DNA from 3 places in the Streptomyces sp. SudanB182_2057 genome. Region 2 is predicted to be linked to each of the others. Evidence: riboswitches for the same ligand, from Rfam matches in the RefSeq annotation. Region 2 holds a riboswitch; each other region holds the start of a gene.
What was found. A riboswitch is a leader RNA that binds a small molecule or an ion and turns the genes downstream of it on or off. The one in region 2 is predicted to bind cobalamin.
Positions count from the first base shown of each region.

Region 1: another riboswitch for cobalamin. It lies ahead of ACSURM_RS28200 (cobalamin biosynthesis protein); the one in region 2 lies ahead of ACSURM_RS12775 (ribonucleoside-diphosphate reductase subunit alpha).
Region 3: another riboswitch for cobalamin. It lies ahead of ACSURM_RS17870 (HoxN/HupN/NixA family nickel/cobalt transporter); the one in region 2 lies ahead of ACSURM_RS12775 (ribonucleoside-diphosphate reductase subunit alpha).

Region 1 covers NZ_OZ186798.1:6,357,347-6,365,073, reverse strand. Annotated here, with positions in the region: gene ACSURM_RS28220 (class II aldolase/adducin family protein) at 1-148, opposite strand, end outside; gene ACSURM_RS28215 (lysozyme) at 366-1,100, shown strand; gene ACSURM_RS28210 (anion permease) at 1,244-2,527, shown strand; gene ACSURM_RS28205 (hypothetical protein) at 2,562-2,783, shown strand; cobalamin riboswitch at 2,942-3,084, shown strand; gene ACSURM_RS28200 (cobalamin biosynthesis protein) at 3,183-4,127, shown strand; gene ACSURM_RS28195 (cobyric acid synthase) at 4,124-5,632, shown strand; gene cobN (cobaltochelatase subunit CobN) at 5,629-7,727, shown strand, end outside.
Region 2 covers NZ_OZ186798.1:3,002,486-3,010,212, forward strand. Annotated here, with positions in the region: gene ACSURM_RS12745 (SDR family oxidoreductase) at 1-218, shown strand, start outside; gene nagB (glucosamine-6-phosphate deaminase) at 330-1,115, shown strand; gene ACSURM_RS12755 (GntR family transcriptional regulator) at 1,435-2,196, shown strand; gene ACSURM_RS12760 (DUF3311 domain-containing protein) at 2,331-2,594, shown strand; gene mctP (monocarboxylate uptake permease MctP) at 2,591-4,219, shown strand; gene ACSURM_RS12770 (GNAT family N-acetyltransferase) at 4,417-4,923, shown strand; cobalamin riboswitch at 4,976-5,100, shown strand; gene ACSURM_RS12775 (ribonucleoside-diphosphate reductase subunit alpha) at 5,223-7,592, shown strand; gene ACSURM_RS12780 (ribonucleotide-diphosphate reductase subunit beta) at 7,592-7,727, shown strand, end outside.
Region 3 covers NZ_OZ186798.1:4,110,768-4,118,494, forward strand. Annotated here, with positions in the region: gene thrS (threonine--tRNA ligase) at 1-222, shown strand, start outside; gene ACSURM_RS17855 (nucleoside hydrolase) at 249-1,214, shown strand; gene ACSURM_RS17860 (isocitrate lyase/PEP mutase family protein) at 1,607-2,458, shown strand; gene ACSURM_RS17865 (bile acid:sodium symporter family protein) at 2,624-3,703, shown strand; gene ACSURM_RS17870 (HoxN/HupN/NixA family nickel/cobalt transporter) at 3,600-4,709, opposite strand; cobalamin riboswitch at 4,735-4,918, opposite strand; gene ACSURM_RS17875 (ArsR/SmtB family transcription factor) at 4,997-5,347, shown strand; gene ACSURM_RS17880 (glycoside hydrolase family 13 protein) at 5,427-7,085, shown strand; gene ACSURM_RS17885 (DUF4142 domain-containing protein) at 7,107-7,727, opposite strand, start outside.

The sequences.
Region 1 (7,727 bases), 3.4 Mb from region 2:
CGGTCCGCCGCGCCGTGGCGACCACGTCCGCCCACAGCCGCGCCACGTCCTCCCGCACGTCCTCCCGTACGTCCTCCCCCACGACCGGCCACTCGTCCGGCCGCCCGTCCCGTCGTCCGTCCTTCGCGTTCCGTCGCGGTTCAGCCATGCGGTGATCCTGCCAGCCTGAGGGACGGGGGCGGGCGGCCGGCGGAGCCGGGTCGGGAACCGTAGGGCCGAACGAGGGGATTTAGGGGTGAAACGCCTGAAATCGCCCAGAAATCCGTGATCGGCGGACCTTGAATGGCTCACTCCTGCCCACCCCACGAGCGCCGCCGCCACCGAGGACCGGCGCGCCCGTCGTCCGCCACCCCCGGGGGAGCCGCATGGCCCGTGTACCCACCCTTGTCCGCCGCCGCGCGAGCGTCCTCGCGGCGGCCGTGGCGGCGGTCCTCGCCCTCACCGGCCCCGCGACCGCCGCCGCCAAGCCGCCCAAGGGCCACGACGTGTCGTCGTACCAGCGGCACGTGAAATGGCCGGACGCGCGGAAGAAGGGAGCGCGGTTCGTCTACGTCAAGGCGACCGAGTCCACCGGCTACCGCAACCCCTACTTCACCGAGCAGTACTCCGGCGCCCGCAAGGCCGGCCTGATCCGGGGCGCGTACCACTTCGCCCGCCCCGACCGGTCCTCCGGCGCCAAGCAGGCCGCGTACTTCGTGAAGCACGGCGGCGGCTGGCGCGGGGACGGCTGGACGCTGCCGCCCGCGCTCGACATCGAGTACAACCCCTACGGCTCGCGCCAGTGCTACGGACTGAGCAAGAAGCGCATGGTCGCCTGGATCCGTTCGTTCAGCGACGAGACCCGGCGCAGGACCGGCCGCCGCCCGGTGATCTACACGACGACCCAGTGGTGGAAGTTGTGCACCGGCAACAGCCGGGCGTTCTCGAAGAACCACCCGCTGTGGATCGCCCGGCACGGCACCGCGAAGCCGGGGGCGCTGCCCGGCGGCTGGCGGTACTGGACGTTCTGGCAGTACCGCACGAAGGGCACGCTGCCGGGTGACCAGGATCTCTTCAACGGCACCCTGGACCGGCTGCGGATCTTCGCGCGGGGCCGGTAGCCAAGGGGGGCCCGGCCCGGCAGGGCGGAAAAGAACCCGGGTATGGGATTGCCGACACCACTGTGCCCGTCCCAGTTCATCTTCCGTTCACCCAGGTTGCCTACGTTCGTCCAGCCAACGACCTCGAACGATTGCCTGGGTAAATGGAAAGCTTCTCGCTGATCCTCGCGATTGTGGTGGTAACCGCTCTCGCGTTCGATTTCACGAACGGTTTCCACGACACCGCGAACGCGATGGCCACCACCATCTCCACAGGCGCCCTGAAGCCCAAGATCGCGGTGACCATGTCCGCCGTCCTCAATCTTGCGGGCGCCTTCCTCTCCGTGGAGGTCGCGAACACGATCTCCAAGGGTCTCGTCGACGAGACCGGCATCCGTCCCGAGGTCATCTTCGCCGCCCTGGTCGGCGCGATCCTCTGGAACCTGCTGACCTGGCTGGTGGGCCTGCCCTCCAGCTCCTCGCACGCCCTGATGGGCGGCCTGGTCGGCGCCACCGTCGCCTCCGCCGGCTTCGACGGCGTCCACGGCGGCGTCCTGGTCACCAAGGTCCTGCTCCCCGCCGTCGCCGCGCCGGTCGTGGCGGGCCTCGCCGCGTTCCTGGCCACCCGGCTCTCCTACCGCGTCGGCGGCACCGGCGACACCGAGGCGACCCGCAAGGGCTACCGCGTCGGCCAGATCGCCTCCGCCGGCCTGGTCTCGCTCGCGCACGGCACCAACGACGCCCAGAAGACGATGGGCATCATCACCCTCGCGCTGATCGCGGGCGGCTCCCTCGCCCCCGGCTCCAACCCTCCCACCTGGGTGGTCCTCTCCGCCGGCCTGGCCATCGCGCTCGGCACCTACATCGGCGGCTGGCGCATCATCCGCACCATGGGCAAGGGCCTGACCGACCTGGAGCCGCGCCAGGGCTTCGCCGCCCAGACCGGCGCCGCGACCGCCATCCTGGCCTCCTCCCACCTCGGCTTCTCCCTCTCCACCACCCACGTCGTCTCCGGCTCGGTGATGGGCGCGGGCCTCGGCCGCAAGGGCGGCGTGGTCCGCTGGTCCACCGCGACCCGCATGGCCGTCGCCTGGGTGCTCACCCTGCCGGCCGCCGCGCTGGTCGGCGCGGGCGCCGAGGCAGTCACCGACCTCGGTGACTGGGGCACCGCCGGCGTCGCCGTCTTCCTGGTCGCCGCGAGCGCCGCCATCTGGAAGATCTCCCGCCGCGAGGTCGTGGACCACACCAACGTGATCGAGGAGACCGGCGAGCCGGCCGGTGTCGTCACCACCGCCATCGCCGCGGTCACCCCGCCGCCCGCCGGCCCGGTGGCCGACAGCCTGACGGTCCCGGCCACCGCCGGCCTGACGACCGCCGGCCTGACGGCCACGATCCCCGCCCCGGCCGCCGAACCGGCCCCCGCCGCCCCGCCGGCCGCCACGGTCTGACCCGCCCGCACGGTTACTGAAGGAAGCAATCCGCATGAAGATCGACTGGGCGGCCCTCGGCTCCGTACTGGGCGTCAGCGTCGTGTTCACGGTGGGCCTGGTGGCCCTGTTCACCCTCGGCATCAACGGCATGTCCCGCCGCGAACGGGCCGCGGCCCAGGGCGGCTCCGCCACGCTCGCCGTCACCGGCGCCTACGCCTGCTTCGCCGCCTGCGCGGCGGCCGTGGCCTACGGCATCTACCTGATCGTGGCCTGACCGCAGGCCCCCGATCCCCGCCTCCGCCCCGCCGACCGGCCCACCCGCCGGACCCGGCGGGGCGGACGCGTGTGCGGGGGCTCCCAAGGCCCGCCCGGCGCCCCGGGGATGTGGGCCTCGGCACAGTCGGGCGTCCCAGGTCAAAGGCAAGTTGACGGCCCTTCCGGGCACGTGGTGGACTGCCCAGGCCATGTACGGCGGCAGCAGAGGAAGCCGGTGCGAATCCGGCGCGGTCCCGCCACTGTCACCGGGGAAGAACTCCCCGGGAGCCAGGAACTCTCGCCGCCGGAATCCGTCGAACCAGGGCGTGGACACCCTGAGTGAGGACACGAATCGCCATGCTCGGCTGCCGAAGGACCCGTACCAGGAACGCCCCCGCGCCCACGGCCGGCTGAGCCGATGGGTGCCGACCGCACATACGCGTACGGTGCCGCCGCCGGCGTCCTCGGTGATCTGCTCCTCGGCGATCCCCGCCGCGGGCACCCGGTCGCCGCGTTCGGCCGCGCGGCCACGGCCGTGGAAGGCGCCTTGTGGCACGACCACCGAGCCTGGGGCGCCGTGCACACCGCCGTATGCGCCGGTGGCGCCGTCGCGCTCGGGGCGCTGGCCGCACGCGCCGTACGCCCCTCCCGTACCGCCTCCGTCGCGCTGACCGCCGCCGCCACCTGGGCCGTCGTCGGCGGCACCTCGCTCGCCCGCGAGGCCCAGGCGATCGGGCGCGCCCTGGCCGCGGGGGACACCGAGGCCGCCCGCGCCCGGCTGCCCCACCTGTGCGGCCGCGACCCGCAGGCGCTGGACGCCGACGGAATGGCCCGGGCCGTGGTCGAGTCGGTCGCCGAGAACACCTCCGACGCCGTGGTGGGCGCCCTGGTGTGGGGAGCCGTGGCCGGGGTGCCGGGGCTGCTCGGGTTCCGCGCCGTCAACACCCTGGACGCGATGGTGGGTCACAAGTCGCCCCGGCACCGCCGCTACGGCTGGGCCTCCGCCCGCCTCGACGACGTCGCCGGCTGGCCGGGCGCCCGGCTCACCGCCGTACTCGCCACCGTCGCCGGACCCGACCCGCGTGGCGCCCTGCGCGCCTGGAAGGCCGACGCCCGCAAGCACCCGAGCCCCAACGCCGGTCCCGTGGAGGCCGCCTTCGCGGGCGCCCTCGGCGTCCGGCTCGGCGGGACCCTCTCCTACGGCGGCCGGGTCGAACACCGGCCCGTGCTCAACGGCGGCACCGGACGGCCGGTCCGGGTCACCGACATCGACCGGGCGGTACGGCTCTCCCGCCGCGTCGGCCTGCTCGCCCTCGGCACCACGCTCGCCGCGCGCGCACTCCTGAAAGGACGTGGGAAGTGAACGGTGGTCTCCTCGTGGCCGGCACCACCTCGGACGCCGGCAAGAGCGTCGTGACGGCCGGGATCTGCCGGTGGCTGGCGCGCCAGGGCGTGAAGGTGGCGCCGTTCAAGGCGCAGAACATGTCCCTGAACTCGTTCGTGACCCGCGAGGGCGCGGAGATCGGCCGCGCCCAGGCCATGCAGGCCCAGGCCTGCCGGATCGAGCCGACCGCGCTGATGAACCCGGTGCTGCTCAAGCCCGGTGGCGAGCAGAGCAGCCAGGTCGTGCTGCTCGGCAAGCCGGTGGGCGAGCTGAGCGCGCGCGGCTACCACGGCGGACGCCAGCAGCGGCTGCTGGGCACGGTGCTGGACTGCCTGGCCGAACTGCGGGGCACGTATGACGCGGTGATCTGCGAGGGGGCGGGCAGCCCGGCCGAGATCAACCTGCGGCGGACCGACATCGTCAACATGGGCATCGCGCGGGGCGCGCGGCTGCCGGTGCTGGTGGTGGGCGACATCGACCGCGGCGGCGTCTTCGCGTCCTTCTTCGGCACGGTCGCCCTGCTCTCCCCCGAGGACCAGGAACTCGTCGCCGGGTTCCTGGTGAACAAGTTCCGCGGCGACGTCGGCCTGCTCGAACCCGGCCTGGACATGCTGCACGGCCTCACCGGACGGCGGACCTACGGCGTGCTGCCGTTCCGGCACGGGCTCGGCATCGACGAGGAGGACGGACTGCGCGTCTCCCTGCGCGGCACCGTACGGGAATCCACGGTCGCTCCCCCGGTCGGCGAGGACGTGCTCCGCGTCGCCGTGTGCGCGATCCCGCTGATGTCCAACTTCACCGACGTGGACGCCCTCGCCGCCGAACCGGGCGTCGTCGTACGGTTCGTGGACCGGCCGGAGGAACTGGCCGACGCCGACCTCGTGGTGGTCCCGGGCACCCGCGGCACCGTACGGGCACTGGAGTGGCTGCGGGAACGCGGACTGGCGGACGCCCTCGCACGCCGGGCCGCCGAGCACCGCCCCGTCCTCGGCATCTGCGGCGGCTTTCAGCTCCTCGGCGAGCACATCGAGGACGAGGTCGAAAGCCGCCAGGGACACGTCGACGGCCTCGGCATCCTGCCCGTGCGCGTGCGCTTCGCCCGCGAGAAGACCCTCACCCGGCCCACCGGGCAGGCCCTCGGCGAGCCCGTCGACGGCTACGAGATCCACCACGGCGTGGCCACGGTCGAAGGCGGCGAACCCTTCCTGGACGGCTGCCGCGTCGGCCAGACCTGGGGCACCCACTGGCACGGCTCCCTGGAGTCGGACGGCTTCCGGCGGGCCTTCCTGCGCGAGGTGGCCGCCGCCGCGGGCCGCCGCTTCGTCCCCGCGCCGGACACCTCCTTCGCCGCGCTGCGCGAGGAGCAGCTCGACCGGCTCGGCGACCTCATCGAACAGCACGCGGACACGGACGCGCTGTGGCGGCTCATCGAGTCCGGCGCGCCGCAAGGACTGCCTTTCATCCCACCGGGAGCGCCCGCATGAGCACAGTGTTGTTGTTGTCGACCGCCGACACGGATCTGCTGGCGGCCCGGGCCTCGGGCGCCGGCTACCGCATCGGCAACCCCACCCGGGTCGACGTCGCCGGGGAACTGCCCGCCCTCATCGAGGGCGCGGACCTCGCCGTCGTACGGCTGCTGGGCGGCAAGCGGGCCTGGGAGGACGGGCTGGCCGCGCTGAAGGCGTCCGGCATCCCGACCGTACTGCTGGGCGGCGAGACCGTACCCGACGCCGAACTGATGGCCGAGTCCTCGGTGCCCGCCGGCGTGGTCGCGGAAGCCCTGAAGTACCTGGTCGAAGGCGGCCCCGCCAACCTGCTGGAGCTGTCCCGGTTCCTGTCGGACACCGTGCTGCTGACCGGCGAGGGCTTCGAGGAGCCGCGCCGCATGCCCGAGTTCGGCGTGCACGGCGACTACGCCGTCCAGGACGGCCGCCCGACCGTCGGCGTGCTGTTCTACCGGGCGCACGAACTGAGCGGCAACACCGCCTTCGTGGACACCCTGTGCCAGGCGATCGAGGCGGCCGGCGCCAACGCCCTCCCCGTGTACTGCGGTTCGCTGCGCGGCGCGGACCCCGCCCTGTACGAACTGCTCGGCCGGGCCGACGCACTGGTCGCCACCGTCCTCGCGGCCGGCGGCACCCACGCCTCCCAGGCCTCCGCGGGCGGCGACGAGGAGTCCTGGGACATCGGCGCGCTCGCCGACCTGGACGTCCCCGTCCTGCAAGGGCTGTGCCTCACCTCCTCGCGCGCCGCGTGGCAGGAGTCCGACGCCGCCCTGTCCCCCATGGACGCGGCGATGCAGGTCGCCATCCCCGAATTCGACGGCCGGCTGATCACCGTCCCCTTCTCCTTCAAGGAACAGGGCCCCGACGACGTCCCGGTGTACGTCGCCGACCCCGAACGGGCCGCCCGGGTCGCCGGGATCGCCGTCCGGCACGCCCGGCTCAAGCACAAGCCGAACGCCGAGAAGAAGATCGCCCTCGTCTTCACCGCCTACCCGACCAAGCACTCCCGGGTCGGCAACGCCGTCGGCCTGGACACCCCCGCGTCGGCCGTCCGGGTGCTCGACGCGCTCCGCGACGCCGGCTACTCGCTGACCGAATACCCTGACAGCGGCGACGAGTTGATCCACCGGCTCATCGAGGCCGGCGGCCACGACGTGGAGTGGCTGACCGAGGAGCAACTGGCCGCCGCGCCCGCGCGGGTGCCGCTCGCCGACTACCGGGCCTGGTTCGAGAAGCTGGACCCCGAGCTGCGGGACGCGATGACCGAGGCGTGGGGCGAACCCCCGGGCAGCCTCTACGTGGACGGCGACGACGTCGTACTCGCCTCCCTCCAGTACGGCAACGTCGTCGTCATGATCCAGCCGCCGCGCGGCTTCGGCGAGAACCCGATCGCGATCTACCACGACCCCGACATGCCGCCCTCCCACCACTACATGGCGGCCTACCGCTGGCTGGAGAACAGCTTCGGCGCCGACGCGATCGTGCACATGGGCAAGCACGGCACCATGGAATGGCTGCCGGGCAAGGGCCTCGGGCTCTCGCGCGGCTGCGCCCCGGACGCGGTCCTCGGCGAACTGCCGCTGATCTACCCGTTCATCGTCAACGACCCCGGCGAGGGCACCCAGGCCAAGCGGCGCGGGCACGCCACCGTGGTCGACCACCTGGTGCCGCCGATGGCCCGCGCGGACACCTACGGCGACCTCGCCAAGCTGGAACAGCTCCTCGACGAGTACGCGCTGGTCAGCGACCTCGACCCGGCGAAGGCACCGGCCGTGCGCGCGCAGATCTGGACGCTCGTCAAGGCGGCGGAGCTGCACCACGACCTGCACGTGGACGAACAGCCGGACGACGACGAGTTCGACGAGTTCGTCATGCACATCGACGGCTACCTGTGCGAGATCAAGGACGTCCAGATCCGCGACGGCCTGCACATCCTGGGCGGCGGCCCGGTCGACGAGGCACGCGTCAACCTCGTCCTCGCGGTGCTGCGCGCCTCCCAGGTGTGGGGCGGCCAGGCCAACGCCCTGCCCGGCCTGCGGGCCTCGCTCGCGGCCCACTTCGGGCTGGTGGAGAA
Region 2 (7,727 bases):
CGGTGAACTCAGTGGCGCCCGGCATCATCGACACCGACAACACCGCGGAACTCCTGGACGGCACGGAGGACGGCCGGGCCCGGGCCGCCGCGTTCTCGGCGCTGGGACGGGTGGGAACGCCGGCCGACGTCGCCGACGTGGTGGCCTTCCTGGCCTCGGACGACGGCCGGTGGGTGACCGGTCACTGGCTGGACGCGACGGGAGGTTCCCTCAGCTGAGAATTTCCCGGCTCTTCCCCGCTTCGTTCCCACGCCCTCGAACGTCGGCTCTGTTAGATTGGTCTAAACCACATAGACGCACAGAGCCCACTTCAGAACGGCAGGCCCAGCGTGGAAGTTGTCATCGTTCCGGACGCCGCGGCGGGCGGCGAGCTCATCGCCGAGGCCATGGCCCAGCTGCTGCGACGCAAGCCCGACGCGCTGCTCGGCGTGGCCACCGGTTCCACCCCGCTGCCCATCTACCAGGCGCTGACCGCCAAGGTGCGCTCCGGCGCCGTGGACGCCTCCCGGGCGCGGATCGCGCAGCTCGACGAGTATGTGGGGCTGCCCGCGGACCACCCCGAGTCCTACCGCTCGGTGCTGCGCCGTGAGGTGCTGGAGCCGCTGGGCATAGCGATGGACGCGTTCATGGGCCCGGACGGCACGGCGCGGGACGTCCAGGCGGCGTGCGAGGCGTACGACCGGGCACTCACCGAGGCCGGCGGGGTGGACCTCCAGCTGCTCGGCATCGGGACCGACGGGCACATCGGGTTCAACGAGCCGTGCTCCTCGCTCGCCTCGCGCACCCGGATCAAGACGCTGACCGAGCAGACCCGGATCGACAACGCCCGTTTCTTCGACGGTGACATCGAGCAGGTCCCGCACCACGTCATCACCCAGGGCATCGGGACGATCCTGGAGGCCCGGCACCTGGTGCTGCTGGCGACGGGTGAGGGCAAGGCGGACGCGGTCGCCGCGACGGTCGAGGGCCCGGTGGCCGCGGTCTGCCCCGCCTCCGCGCTCCAGCTGCACCCCCACGCCACGGTGGTGGTCGACGAGGCCGCCGCGTCCAAGCTGAAGCTGGCCGGCTACTTCCGCCACACCTACGCCAACAAGCCGGAGTGGCAGGGTCTTTAGGAAGGCCCGCCGTCGGCGGGCTTCAGCGTCGGCAGGGGGCGACGGCTCGCCGCGCAGGCGGGGCGGGCGACGGGCCGGCGGGGGCGGCCGCCCGGCCGCCGGGTCCCTGTCGTCTCCCGCCCGCCGGACCCCGCCCCTCTCCCCCGTGTCCTCCCCGCTCACCCGCCCGATGGACTAGACCAACAGCGGGTGCGGCGGTATACAGAGGGGATCACGGAGCGTGCGGGTGGAGTGCTGGCAGAGCAGCCCGTGCCACGATGTGAGCCGTGGCCGATGGGATGTCGGTCGCTTTCGGCATCCGGAGCCGGGAAGGCAGAGCATGAGCACCGACGTCAGCAGTGCGGAGAACGAGACAGGCACCACCCGTACCGCGCGCGTGCCCAAGTACTACCGCTTGAAGAAGCACCTGCTCGACATGACGGAGACGCAGGCACCGGGTACGCCGGTCCCGCCCGAGCGCACGCTGGCCGCCGAGTTCGACACGTCCCGCACCACGGTGCGCCAGGCCCTGCAGGAACTGGTCGTGGAGGGCCGGCTCGAACGCATCCAGGGCAAGGGCACCTTCGTGGCCAAGCCCAAGGTCTCCCAGGCGCTGCAGCTCACCTCCTACACCGAGGACATGCGGGCCCAGGGCCTGGAGCCGACCTCGCAGCTGCTGGACATCGGGTACATCACCGCCGACGACCGGCTCGCCGAGCTGCTCGACATCACCGCCGGCGGCCGGGTGCTGCGCATCGAGCGGCTGCGCATGGCCAACGGCGAGCCGATGGCGATCGAGACCACCCATCTGTCGGCCAAGCGCTTCCCCGCCCTGCGGCGCTCCCTGGTGAAGTACACCTCGCTGTACACCGCGCTCGCCGAGGTCTACGACGTGCACCTCGCCGAGGCCGAGGAGACCATCGAGACCTCCCTGGCCACGCCCCGCGAGGCCGGTCTGCTCGGCACCGACGTGGGTCTGCCGATGCTGATGCTCTCCCGCCATTCCCTGGACCGCGAGGGCAAGCCGGTGGAGTGGGTGCGCTCGGTCTACCGCGGGGACCGCTACAAGTTCGTCGCCCGGCTGAAGCGCCCGGTGGAGTAACGGCCGGATAACGGCAGGACGCGTTCGCCGAATCGCTATACCGATATGCGGACGAGGGCTTCCGCTGTCATGACACAGTCACCTAGATTTCCTGCTCATCACACAGGTGATCAACGAGGGGACGGAGCCGTGGCATGCCCGAAACGCCTGACGTGAGACCACCGGTGGTGACACCGGTCAGGGTGATCATCGCCTTGTGTCTCGTAGCGCCCTTCGTGGCGATGCTGTGGGTCGGCTCGTACGCCAAGGCCGACCCCGCGCTCATCGGGGTCCCGTTCTTCTACTGGTACCAGATGCTCTGGGTGCTGATCTCCGCCGGCCTCACCATGCTGGCGTACAAGCTCTGGCAGCGTGACCAGCGTGCCCGCAAGGAAGCGAGCGGGGGTGCGGCGAAGTGAAGGACGGCGTCAACGGCGTCGCGCTCGGCGTCTTCATCTTCTTCTTCCTGGTCGTCACGGTCCTCGGCTTCCTGGCCGCACGCTGGCGCAGGGCCGAGAACGAGCACTCCCTGGACGAATGGGGCCTGGGCGGACGGTCCTTCGGCACCTGGGTCACGTGGTTCCTGCTCGGCGGTGACCTGTACACGGCGTACACCTTCGTCGCCGTACCGGCGGCGGTCTACGCGGCGGGCGCGTCCGGCTTCTTCGCGGTGCCGTACACGATCCTGATGTACCCGCTGATCTTCACCTTCCTGCCCCGCCTGTGGTCGGTCTCGCACCGCCACGGATACGTCACCACCTCCGACTTCGTGCGCGGCCGGTTCGGTTCCAAGGGCCTGTCCCTGGCGGTGGCGGTGACCGGCATCCTGGCGACGATGCCGTACATCGCGCTCCAGCTGGTCGGCATCCAGGCGGTGCTGGACGTGATGGGCGTCGGCGGCGGCGAGGACACCAACTGGTTCGTCAAGGACCTTCCGCTGCTCATCGCCTTCGGTGTGCTGGCGGCCTACACCTACTCCTCCGGGCTGCGCGCCCCCGCGCTGATCGCGTTCGTCAAGGACACGCTGATCTACATCGTCATCGTGGTGGCGATCATCTACATCCCGATCAAGCTGGGCGGCTTCGACGACGTCTTCGCCAAGGCCGGCCAGGCTCTCGGCCAGGACAACCCGGCCACCGGCAAACCGCGCGGGGCGGTCACACCACCGGAGGCGGGCCAGTGGACGTACGCCACGCTGGCGCTCGGCTCGGCGCTCGCGCTGTTCATGTACCCGCACTCGATCACCGCGACCCTGTCGTCCCGCAGCCGTGAGGTGATCCGCCGCAACACCACGATCCTGCCGCTGTACTCCCTGATGCTGGGTCTGCTGGCGCTGCTGGGCTTCATGGCGATCGCGGCCGGGGTGAAGGTCTCCAACGGCCAGCTGGCCATCCCGCAGTTGTTCGAGGACATGTTCCCGGACTGGTTCACGGGCGTGGCGTTCGCGGCGATCGGCATCGGCGCCCTGGTCCCGGCGGCGATCATGTCCATCGCGGCGGCCAACCTCTTCACCCGCAACATCTACAAGGACTTCATCAAGCCCGACGCGACGCCCGCGGAGGAGACCAAGGTCTCGAAGCTGGTCTCCCTGCTGGTGAAGGTCGGCGCCCTGGTCTTCGTCCTCACCATGGACAAGACCGTCGCCATCAACTTCCAGCTGCTGGGCGGCATCTGGATCATGCAGACCTTCCCGTCCCTGGTCGGCGGCCTGTTCACCCGCTGGTTCCACCGCTGGGCGCTGCTGGCCGGCTGGGCGGTCGGCATGGTCTACGGCACGGCCGCCGCGTACGGGGTGGCCTCGCCCACGCAGAAGCACTTCGGCGGCTCCTCGAAGGAGATCCCCGGCATCGGCGAGATCGGTTACATCGGCCTGACGGCGTTCGTGCTGAACGTACTGGTCACCGTGGTCCTGACGGTCGTCCTGAAGGCCGTGAAGGCTCCCGAGGGCATCGACGAGACCAAGCCGGAGGACTACACGGCGGACTCCGGCGACCCCGATGTCCAGGTGGAGCTTCCGCCGGCCACCGCGGGCAGCGCGCACTGACCCACGCGGCATCCGCAGCGGGCCGCCGACAGCACACGCGTCGGCGGCCCGCTGCCGTTGCCTGCCCGGGCCGGTGCCGTCGCCGGCACGACCCGCCGCCGTGCGCCGGTACGGGCGGCTGACGCACGGCCCTCTCCGGCCGGGCGCCCTGTGGAAAACTCCGGCGCCTTGTCGTACCCCTCCGGCACACTCGGCCCATGGACATCGTCATCCGGCCCGCCGCCCCCTCCGAGTACGCCGCCCTCGGCGAGATCACCGCCCGGGCCTACCTAGGAGACGGCCTCCTGGACTTCGGCGAGAGCGACGAGTACCTGGGCGAGCTGAGGGACGTGGCGAAACGCGCCGCCGCCGCCGAGGTCCTCGTCGCCGTCGCGGACGACCGGCCGCTCGGCGGAGTCACCTTCGTCCCGTCCGGCGGCCCCATGGCGGACATAGCCCGTCCCGGCGAGGCGGAGATCCGCATGCTCGCGGTGGACCGCGCGGCCCGCGGCCGGGGTGCCGGCGAGGCGCTCGTCCGGGCCTGCGTCGAGCGCGCGAGGGCCACCGAGGGCTGCGCGGCCGTCGTCCTGTCCACCCAGCGCACCATGCGCGCCGCCCACCGCATCTACGAACGTCTGGGTTTCGTCCGCACACCCGAACGGGACTGGAATCCCGTGCCGGAGTTGGACGACGTCACGCTGCTCACCTACGAGTTGACACTCTGACATCACCGGGACACAACATCTGGGGGTGACACGACAGCCCGGCACAAGATGTATGCTCATGCTCGCTGTCGCCGCAGGGGAATCCGGTGCGAATCCGGAACTGTCCCGCAACGGTGTACTTGTGCGTATCCGCGTACGAGCGTCAGTCCGAGGACCTGCCGACAGCGCACCCGGCCATCCGGCCGGTGTGCCCGACGTCCGGGCCTCGTGGAATGGGCCGGTGGACGCGAGAGCCCTCGCGCGCTCGTGCTGCCCCCTGCCCTCCGCCAGGCCCCGTGCCGAGCGAGGGAGACCCCCACGTGACCATCGCGCCAGCCGACCCGGCTTCGGTCAGCGGACCGGAGACCGACGCTCCCGGTACCGCGCTGCTGCGGACGCTGTCCGAGCTGACGGCCGACCTGCCCGACGCCGACCCCGGACGGGTCGCCGCCGCCGCGCTGCGCGGCCGGTCCGCGCGGGCCGACGAGGCGGAGCTGCGCGAGCTGGCCACGGAGGCCGCCGCCGGCCTGATCGCCGAGGACCCCGCCTACTCGAAGCTGGCCGCCAGGCTGCTGACCCTCGCCATCCGGGCCGAGGCCGCCTCGCAGGGCGTGACCTCCTTCACCGGGTCGATCGCAGTGGGCCATCGCGAGGGCCTGGTGGCCGACCGCACCGCCGAGTTCGTGCGCGTCCACGCCGGACGGCTGGACGCGCTGGTGGACTCGGCCGTGGCGGAGGGCGCCGACGACCGCTTCGGCTACTTCGGCCTGCGCACCCTGCACAGCCGCTACCTCCTGCGCCACCCGATCACCCGCAAGGTCATCGAGACGCCCCAGCACTTCATGCTGCGCGTGGCCAGCGGCCTGGCCGAGGACGACACGGCCCGCTCGGTGGACGAGGTCGCCTCGCTCTACGGCCTGATGAGCCGCCTGGACTACCTGCCCTCCTCCCCCACCCTGTTCAACTCCGGCACCCGCCACCCCCAGATGTCGTCCTGCTACCTGCTGGACTCCCCGCTGGACGAGCTGGACTCCATCTACGGCCGCTACCACCAGGTCGCCCGGCTGTCGAAGCACGCCGGCGGCATCGGGCTGTCGTACTCGCGCATCCGCTCGCGCGGTTCGCTGATCCGGGGGACGAACGGGCACTCCAACGGGATCGTGCCGTTCCTGAAGACCCTGGACGCCTCGGTCGCCGCCGTGAACCAGGGCGGCCGCCGCAAGGGCGCCGCCGCCGTCTACCTGGAGACCTGGCACTCCGACATCGAGGAATTCCTGGAGCTGCGCGACAACACGGGCGAGGACGCCCGCCGCACCCACAACCTCAACCTCGCGCACTGGATCCCGGACGAGTTCATGCGCCGGGTCAACGCCGACGCCCAGTGGTCCCTGTTCTCCCCCGCCGACGTCCCCGAACTCGTCGACCTGTGGGGCGAGGACTTCGATACCGCCTACCGCGAGGCCGAAGCCGCGGGCCTGGCCAAGAAGACCCTCCCGGCCCGGGAGCTGTACGGCCGGATGATGCGCACCCTGGCGCAGACCGGCAACGGCTGGATGACCTTCAAGGACGCCGCCAACCGCACCGCCAACCAGACCGCCGAACCCGGCAACGTCATCCACTCCTCCAACCTCTGCACCGAGATCCTGGAGGTCACCAACGACGGCGAGACGGCCGTCTGCAACCTCGGCTCGGTCAACCTCGGCGCCTTCGTCCGCGACGGCGACATCGACTGGGACCGCCTGGACACCACCGTCCGCACCGCCGTCACCTTCCTCGACCGCGTCGTCGACATCAACTACTACCCCACCGAACAGGCGGGGCGTTCCAACGCCAAGTGGCGGCCGGTCGGGCTGGGTGCCATGGGCCTGCAGGACGTGTTCTTCAAGCTGCGGCTGCCGTTCGACTCGGCCGAGGCCAAGGTGCTGTCCACGCGGATCGCCGAGCGGATCATGCTCGCCGCGTACGAGACGTCCGCCGACCTCGCCGAGCGCAACGGCCCGCTGCCCGCCTGGGAGAAGACCCGCACCGCCCGGGGCGTGCTGCACCCGGACCACTACGGTGTCGAGTTCACCTGGCCCGAGCGCTGGGCCGCGCTGCGCGCGCGCATCGCCAGGACGGGCATGCGGAACTCACTGCTGCTGGCGATCGCGCCGACGGCCACCATCGCGTCGATCGCGGGTGTGTACGAGTGCATCGAGCCGCAGGTGTCGAACCTGTTCAAGCGCGAGACGCTGTCCGGCGAGTTCCTCCAGGTCAACTCCTACCTGGTGCAGGACCTGAAGGACCTCGGGGTCTGGGACGCCCGCACCCGCGAGGCGCTGCGTGAGGCCAACGGCTCGGTGCAGGACTTCCAGTGGATCCCCGAGGACGTCCGCGCCCTGTACCGCACGGCCTGGGAGATCCCCCAGCGCGGCCTGATCGACATGGCCGCCGCCCGCACCCCCTACCTCGACCAGGCGCAGTCGCTGAACCTGTTCCTGGAGACGCCGACCATCGGCAAGCTCTCCTCGATGTACGCCTACGCCTGGAAGTGCGGGCTGAAGACCACGTACTACCTGCGCTCGCGCCCCGCGACGCGCATCGCCCGCGCCGCCCAGGCGCAGCCCACCCTCCCCGCACAGGTCACCGCGGATCCCGAAGCGGTCGCCTGTTCCCTGGAAAACCCCGAGTCCTGCGAGGCCTGCCAGTAATGTCCCGGAACACCAACCTGCTCGACCCCGGCTTCGAACTCACCCTGCGCCCCATGCGCTACCCCGACTTCTACGAACGCTACCGGGACGCCATCAAGAACACCTGGACCGTCGAAGAGGTCGACCTCCACTCCG
Region 3 (7,727 bases), 1.1 Mb from region 2:
GGGCCCGCCCAGGGCACCCTCGGGGCCAGGATCCGGGCCGCGCGGCTGGTGCCGTACCAGGCGGTGATCGGCCCCCGGGAGGCCGGCGCCGGGCTGGCCGCCCTGCGGCTGCGGGACGGACGGCGACCGGGCGCGCTGCCGGCACCGGAACTGCTGCGCCGGATCACCGCACGGGTGGCGGCCCACTCCACCGTCCTGTGGGACGAGGATCCGCTGGTCTAAGGTCGGCTGGACGGAAGGAGGCCGCCGTGGCCGGTCAGCCCGTGCCCGTGATCATCGACTGTGACACCGGCGTCGACGACGCCCTGGCCCTGCTCTTCGCCGTGCGCCACCCGGGGCTCGATCTGCGGGCCGTGACCTGTGTCGCCGGGAACACCGGCGTGGACGGGGTGGTCCGCAACACCCTGACCGTGCTGGAGCGGGCGGGCGCTCCGGCCGTCCCGGTGGCGCGGGGTGCCGAGCGCCCGCTGATCGAGCCGGCCCGCCGGGCGCCGGTGCACGGCGCCGACGGCATGGGCGACCTGGGGCTGCCGGCGCCCGCCCGGCGCCCGGCCGACGTGGACGCGGTCACCCTGCTGCGCCGGGAGATCCTCGCCTGCCCGCGTCCCGTGACGCTGATCCCGACCGCCCCGCTGACCAACATCGCGCTGCTGCTGCGCACCCACCCGGAGGTCACCCGGAACATCGAGCGGATCGTGTTCATGGGCGGGGCGGTGAGCACCGGGAACGCCACCCCGGTCGCGGAGTTCAACGTCTGGCACGACCCGGAGGCCGCGGCGGTGCTGCTGACGGCCGGGGTGCCGATCACCATGTACGGCCTGGACGTCTTCCGGCGGGTCGTCGTACCCGGCGCCGAGGTGCGCCGGCTGCGCGCGAGCGACGAGCCCGGCACCCGGCTGGCCGGGGAACTCCTCGCGTGCCGGCCGACCAGGCAGGGCGCGGAGCCGGGAGCGGAGGAGGCGGGCGGCCTCGGCGACGCGGGCGCGGTGTGCGCGGTGGCCGATCCGGCGGGCCTGACCACCCGGCTGCTGCCGGTCGAGGTCTGCCTGGCGCCCGGCCCGGCCCGCGGCCAGACCGTCGTGGACCTCCGGCCCGGCCCCGGCGAGGCCGAGTTCCACGCCGACGACTCCGAACGGACCCTGGTGGACGTGGCGTTGGACGTGGACGTGGACCGGTACGTGCGGCTGTACCTGGAGACGGTGGAGCGGCCCTAGGCCCTGTCCTCCGCCGGTCCCGGTCGCGGTCGCGGCAACGCCCTTTACAAAAAGGGTGTCCGGCTCGTCGGGGAGACCCGATCCGGCCATCGTACGGCCCACCGGTACGGCCGGTAGCCGGTCGATCACATGGGTGAGCAGGCGTTCATGTGCCTGAACCGGCGTTCCGGAACGCCACGTTTCGGACCGCGATCGCAAAGAGATGGTTGTGGCTCGGCAAAGGGTTTCCTAATCTTCGGGCCACCGGGCTGGACAGCTGTAGACCGGGCGCCTCTCACAAGGAAGGGCACCCGGCCGGTCTGGTGCGGAACATGCCGCGCGGCCAACAGCTTTGGCGGGCAGACGGTCGCAACGGCACACAGCCCACGCAACCAGCAACCACGGAGGATACCGTGAGCCACCCCAACCGGCTACGCGATGCCATTCACTCGGACGGCACCACCCCTCTGATCGGCGTCTTCGACATGTTCTCCGCGTCCGTGTCGGCGCAGCACTACGACGGCATGTTCGTCTCCGGCTTCGGCTTCGCCGCGTCCCACTACGGTCTGCCCGACATCGGCTTCATCGCCTGGCCCGACATCATCGCCTTCGTCCAGCGCCTGCGCATGGCGTTCCCCACGCAGCACCTGCTGGTGGACATCGACGACGGCTACGTGGACCCGGAGACCGCGTGCCACGTCGTGCAGAACCTCGAGGCCGTCGGCGCCTCCGGCGTCATCCTGGAGGACCAGAAGCGGCCTCGGCGCTGCGGTCACGTCGACGGCAAGCAGGTGCTCCCGCTGGAGGAGTACCTGGAGAAGCTGGAGCTGGTCCTGCAGTCCCGCCGCGACCTGGTGGTGGTCGCCCGCACCGACGCCACCGAGGAGGACGAGATCCTGCGCCGCGCCAAGGCGCTCGCCGCGACCGACGCCGACGTGGTGCTGGTCGACGGGGTGCGCAGCGTGGACTGGATCCACAAGGTGCGCAAGGTCATCGGGGACAAGCCGCTGCTGTTCAACCAGATAGCCGGGGGCAAGTCGCCGCGGCTGTCGCTGAGCGAGCTGTCCGACCTGGGCGTCGACGTCGCCATCTACAGCACGCCCTGCCTGTTCGCCGCGCAGACCGCCATCGACCGCGCCCTGACCGAGCTGAAGGAGGCCGACGGCCGCCTGCCGCAGACCGGGCCGGACAGCGTGGGGGTCGCCGAGAGCCTGGCCCTGCTGGAGAAGAACATCAGCCGGCACCACGTCCGCACCCCGGCGTGACCTGATCCACCCCAGGGGCCCGCGCGCACCCGGCACGCGGGCCCCACCGGTTGACGAACCCCATGGACGAACCCACGGGCGTGCCCCATGGACGTAGCCCATGGGTGAGCCCGCCCCATAGAGGCATCCCCCGTCCCATGCCACCCGCTTCCAAGGCAGGAGCGCATGTCTCAGACGCTCACCGGCTCGGCCCGCGGTCTGGCGCGCCGTGTCGACTGGTACATCGTCGCGCTGTTCGGCGCGATCGGGATCGCCGCGCTCGTCCCGGCCGAGGACACGGCGGCCGAGGCCGTCTCGTGGCTGACCAAGCTGGCGATCGGCCTGCTCTTCTTCCTCTACGGCGCCCGGCTCTCCCCGCAGGCCGCGCTGGACGGCGTACGGCACTGGCGGCTGCATCTCCCGGTGCTCGCCCTGACGTTCGCCGCCTTCCCGCTGCTCGGCCTGGGCGCGAAGCTGCTGCCGGACGGGTGGCTCGGCGCCGAACTGACCGCCGGGGTGCTGTTCCTGGCGGTGCTGCCGTCCACCGTGCAGTCCTCCATCGCCCTCACCTCCCTGGCCCGCGGCAACGTGGCAGCGGCCCTGTGTTCCGCGTCCTTCTCCACCGTGCTGGGCGTGGTCCTCACCCCGGTCCTGGCCGTCGCGCTGATCGGCGGCGGCGAGGGCGGCGGCATCCCGATCGGCGCGGGCCAACTCGTGGACATCGCCGTGCAGTTGCTGCTGCCGTTCGCCGCCGGGCAGGCGGTGCGGCGGTGGATCTCCGGCTGGCTCGGCCGGCACCGCAAGGTGATCGGGCTCTGCGACCGGGGCTCCATCCTGCTCGTCGTCTACGCGGCGTTCAGCCGGGGCATGACCACCGGCATCTGGCAGCGGGTGTCCCCCGGCCGCCTGGTCCTGCTCGGGGTTCTGGTGGCGGTGCTGCTCGCCGCCGCCCTGCTGCTGGCCGACCGCTCCGCGCGGGCGCTGCGGCTGCCCCGCGAGGACCGGGTGACGGCGGTCTTCTGCGGGGCGACCAAGAGCCTGGCCAGCGGGCTGCCGATGGCCTCCGTGCTGTTTCCCGCGGACGAGGTCGCCATGACCGTCCTGCCGCTGATGCTCTACCACACCCTCCAGCTGGTGGTCTGCGCCGCGCTCGCCCGCCGGCTCAGTCGGACGGCGCCGCCCGCACCGACCAGCGCTCCTCCACCCGTGCCAGCCGCCAGTACGCCAGCGCCGCCGCCCACACCACCACGAACAGGCCGACGATGAGATAGCCGACGCTGTCCAGGTTCAGACCGGCCACCCAGCCGGTCACCGGGTCGCTGAGGCCGGCCTTCTCGTGCAGCACCCCGACCAGTTCGATGGTGCCGATGAAGAAGGCCACGGCGATGGACAGCCCGGTGATGGCGAGGTTGTAGAAGACCTTGCGGACGGGGTTGGCGAAGGCCCACTGGTAGGCGAAGTTCATGAACGTGCCGTCGAGGGTGTCGAACAGGCTCATCCCGGCGGCGAACAGCAGCGGCAGGCACAGGATCGCGTACCAGGGCAGGCCGGCCGCCGCGCCCGAGCCGGCCATCACCATCAGGCTGACCTCGGTGGCCGTGTCGAAGCCGAGGCCGAACAGGAAGCCCAGCGGGTACATCTGCCCCGGCCGGGACACGGACTTCGTCAGCCGCCCCAGCAGCCGGTTCATGAACCCCCGCGAGTCCAGGTGCCGTTCCAGCTCCGTCTCGTCGTACCCGCCCGCGCGCATCGCCCGGAACACCTTCAGGATGCCCGCCAGCGCGACCAGGTTCAGGGCGGCGATGAGGTAGAGGAAGGACCCGGAGATCGTCGTACCGAGCACCCCGAGCACCTGGTGGGTGGCGGAGCCCTCGTTCATCACCTTCCCGGCCAGCGAGGTGCCGCCCGCGATCAGCAGCGCCAGCAGCACGACCACGCTGGAGTGCCCGAGCGCGAACCAGAACCCCACCGACACCGGGCGCTTTCCGTCGGCCATCAGCTTGCGGGTGGTGTTGTCGATCGCCGCGATGTGGTCGGCGTCGAAGGCGTGGCGCACGCCGAGGGTGTAGGCGGTGATCCCCAGCCCCACGCCGAACACCTGGGAGCCCACCTCGAAATGGCGCGGGGCCACCAGCACATACAGGATCCCGAAGGCGACGACATGCAGGGCGAGGATCACCACCAGCAGCCCCGCCGTCTTGACGGTGTCCTCGCGTCGCCAGCGGAACGAGGGGTGCGCGGACTCGGACAGAGACGTCCCGGGCAGGTTCATATGGTCAGCTCCAGCACCTCGTGGATCTTTCTGAGCTGCCGTGGCCGGTCTCCTGGCTTACGGGTCACGCGTCCGCCGTTCCTGCCTTCCCGGCCTTTCGACCAGTGGCCCGGCGGGTGCCGGACGGAACGGGAACTCCCCGATCACAGTGGCGAGGGCCGCTCCGGTCTCACACCGGCTTCCCGAACACCACGGCCCGCCCACCGTAGAGGGGCACGCGGTCGCCTGCATAGCTGCGCAGTCGGGCAGGTATGCAAGATCACATCGCCACCTGCCAGGATGGGAGCATGCATCTCGTTCCTGCCGACCGGGCCGGGCGTCGGACCATCGACGGGCACCGGGTGTGCGAGGCGATCGCCGCGATCGGTGACGCGGGGCGTCTGCGCACCTGGGCCGACCGTTTCTCGCTGCTGGCCGACGCCAACCGGCTCGCGCTGCTGCTCGCGCTGCACCGGACCGGGCCGCTGGCCGTCTCGGACCTGGCGATCGCCACGGGCATGAACGACCCGGCCGTCTCCCAGGCCCTGCGGCTGCTGCGCGCGGCGGGGGTCGTGGCAGGGGAGAAAGAGGGGCGCGTGGTGCGCTATCGGGTGGTGGACGAGGACGTAAGGGGCCTGTTGGAGCACTGCGCCGCCTGATCGTCCCGGAAAAGGTTCCCTTTCGGGCAATGTGGACAGATACAGATCCCGTACCGCTGTCCGTCCCATGGGAGCCCGTATGGCAGACCGTCCGCCGGACCTCTCGTCCAGGAACCCCGACTGGTGGCGCCAGGCCGTCATCTACCAGGTCTATCCCCGCAGTTTCGCCGACGCCGACGGTGACGGTCTCGGTGACCTGAGGGGCCTGACCCAGCGGCTTTCGCACCTCGCCACGCTGGGCGTCGACGCCCTGTGGCTGAGCCCCTTCTACCCCTCCGAACTCGCCGACGGCGGCTACGACGTCATCGACCCGCGCGGTGTCGACGAACGCCTGGGCACGCTGGACGACTTCGACGCCCTGGTGGGCGAGGCGCACCGGCTGGGCCTGAAGGTCGTCGTGGACATCGTCCCCAACCACACCTCCCATCTGCACCGCTGGTTCCGGGAGGCGCTGCGCGCCGGGCCCGGATCGGCCGCCCGCGAGCGGTACGTCTTCCGGCCGGGGCGCGGCGCGCACGGGGAACTGCCGCCCACCGACTGGCAGTCGGTGTTCGGCGGCAGCGCCTGGCAGCGGGTGGCCGACGGGGAGTGGTACCTGCACCTGTTCGCCCCCGAGCAGCCCGACCTGAACTGGGACAACGAGGAGGTCCGCGCCGACTTCCGCGCCACCCTGCGGTTCTGGTCGGACCGGGGCGTGGACGGCTTCCGCGTGGACGTCGCCCACGGCCTGGCCAAGGACCTCACCGAGCCGCTGCGGGACCTCGGCGCCCTCGGCACGGCCGGCGAGGCGGCGCTGCGGCACCTGTCGCCGGGCAGTCACCCGTACTGGGACCGGGACGAGGTGCACGAGATCTACCGCGACTGGCGCAAGATCTTCGACGCCTACCGCCCGCCCCGCATGGCCGTCGCCGAGGCATGGGTCCCGGGCGGCCGCCGGGCGCTGTACGCCCGCCCGGACGAACTCGGCCAGGCCTTCAACTTCGAGTACCTCCAGGCGCGCTGGGACGCGGGGGAGCTGCGCGAGATCATCGCCGGCGAGCTGGCCACAGCCCGCTCGGCCGGTGCCTCCGCGACCTGGGTGCTGTCCAACCACGACGTCGTACGGCACGCCTCCCGGCTCATGCTGCCGCCCGGCACCGACCCGGAGGCCTGGCTGCTCGCGCACGGCGCGGCGCCCGCCGTCGACCCGGCGGCCGGGCTGCGCCGGGCCCGGGCGGCGACCCTGCTGATGCTGGCGCTGCCCGGCTCGGCGTATCTGTACCAGGGCGAGGAACTCGGCCTGCCCGAGGTCGCGGACCTGCCCACGGAGGTGCTCCAGGACCCGATCTGGGAGCAGACCGGCCACACCCGCAAGGGCCGTGACGGCTGCCGGGTGCCGCTGCCGTGGACGACGGCCGGGCCGTCCTACGGCTTCGGGCCCGGGGCCGGCTGGCTGCCGCAGCCCGCGTCCTTCGCCGGGTACGCGGTCCAGGCGCAGGCCGGTGTGGAGGGCTCCACGCTGGAGCTGTACCGCACGGCCCTGCGGCTGCGCCGCAAGCTGCTGGACGGCGAGACGCTGACGTGGACCCCGGACGCGCCGGACGGCGTGCTGGACTTCACCCGCACCGAGACCTGGCGCAGCGTCACCAACCTGGGCACCGAGCCGGTGCCGCTGCCGCCCGGCGAGGTCCTGCTGAGCAGCACACCGCTGCCCGGCGGCGGGGTGCTGCCGCCGGACACCACCGTGTGGCTGGCGTAGGCCCTTCCGGCCGCGCCGCGGCTAACCGGCCGGCGGGGTCGGGCTCGGCCCCGCCCCGGTGCCGCCGCGCGCGAGGGCGTCGATGTCCACCGGTGTGGAGGTGGCCGACGGCGGCGGGGTGAGGACCACCTCCGGCCGGCCGGCGGCCGGGGGCGGCGGGGTCAGGTCGGAGTCGGGCAGCTTGGGCGGGGTGGTCTGCTGGTACAGGGTCCGGTCGAAGTCCACCAGGCCCGTCTTCTCCATCATGGAGATGTGGTCCAGCACGGTGTCGTTGGCCTGGTCGGCCAGGGCCCGCACCAGCGAGTTCTTCGTGGTGGACCGGATCTTCGCCACCGTGTTGAAGATGGAGCCGTGCGTCATCCGCAGGATGTTGGCGAAGTCGGTGTCGAACCGCGCACCGCTCTCCCCGTCCAGCTGCCGCACGAAGCCCCGCTGCTGGGGGCTCGCCTCGTCGGGCAGCGTGATGCCCAGCATCGGGGCGATCTTCCGGCAGGTGGTGTCGAGCGCCGCGTGTCCGTCGACCAGGTGCCGGCTCGCCGTGATCACCGCCTCGGAGCCGCCCTTGCGCAGTCCGATCCGGCCGACGGGGTACTCCCACAGTCCCGCCGCCCGCACCTTCACCACGAAGTCCCGGTCCTGCTC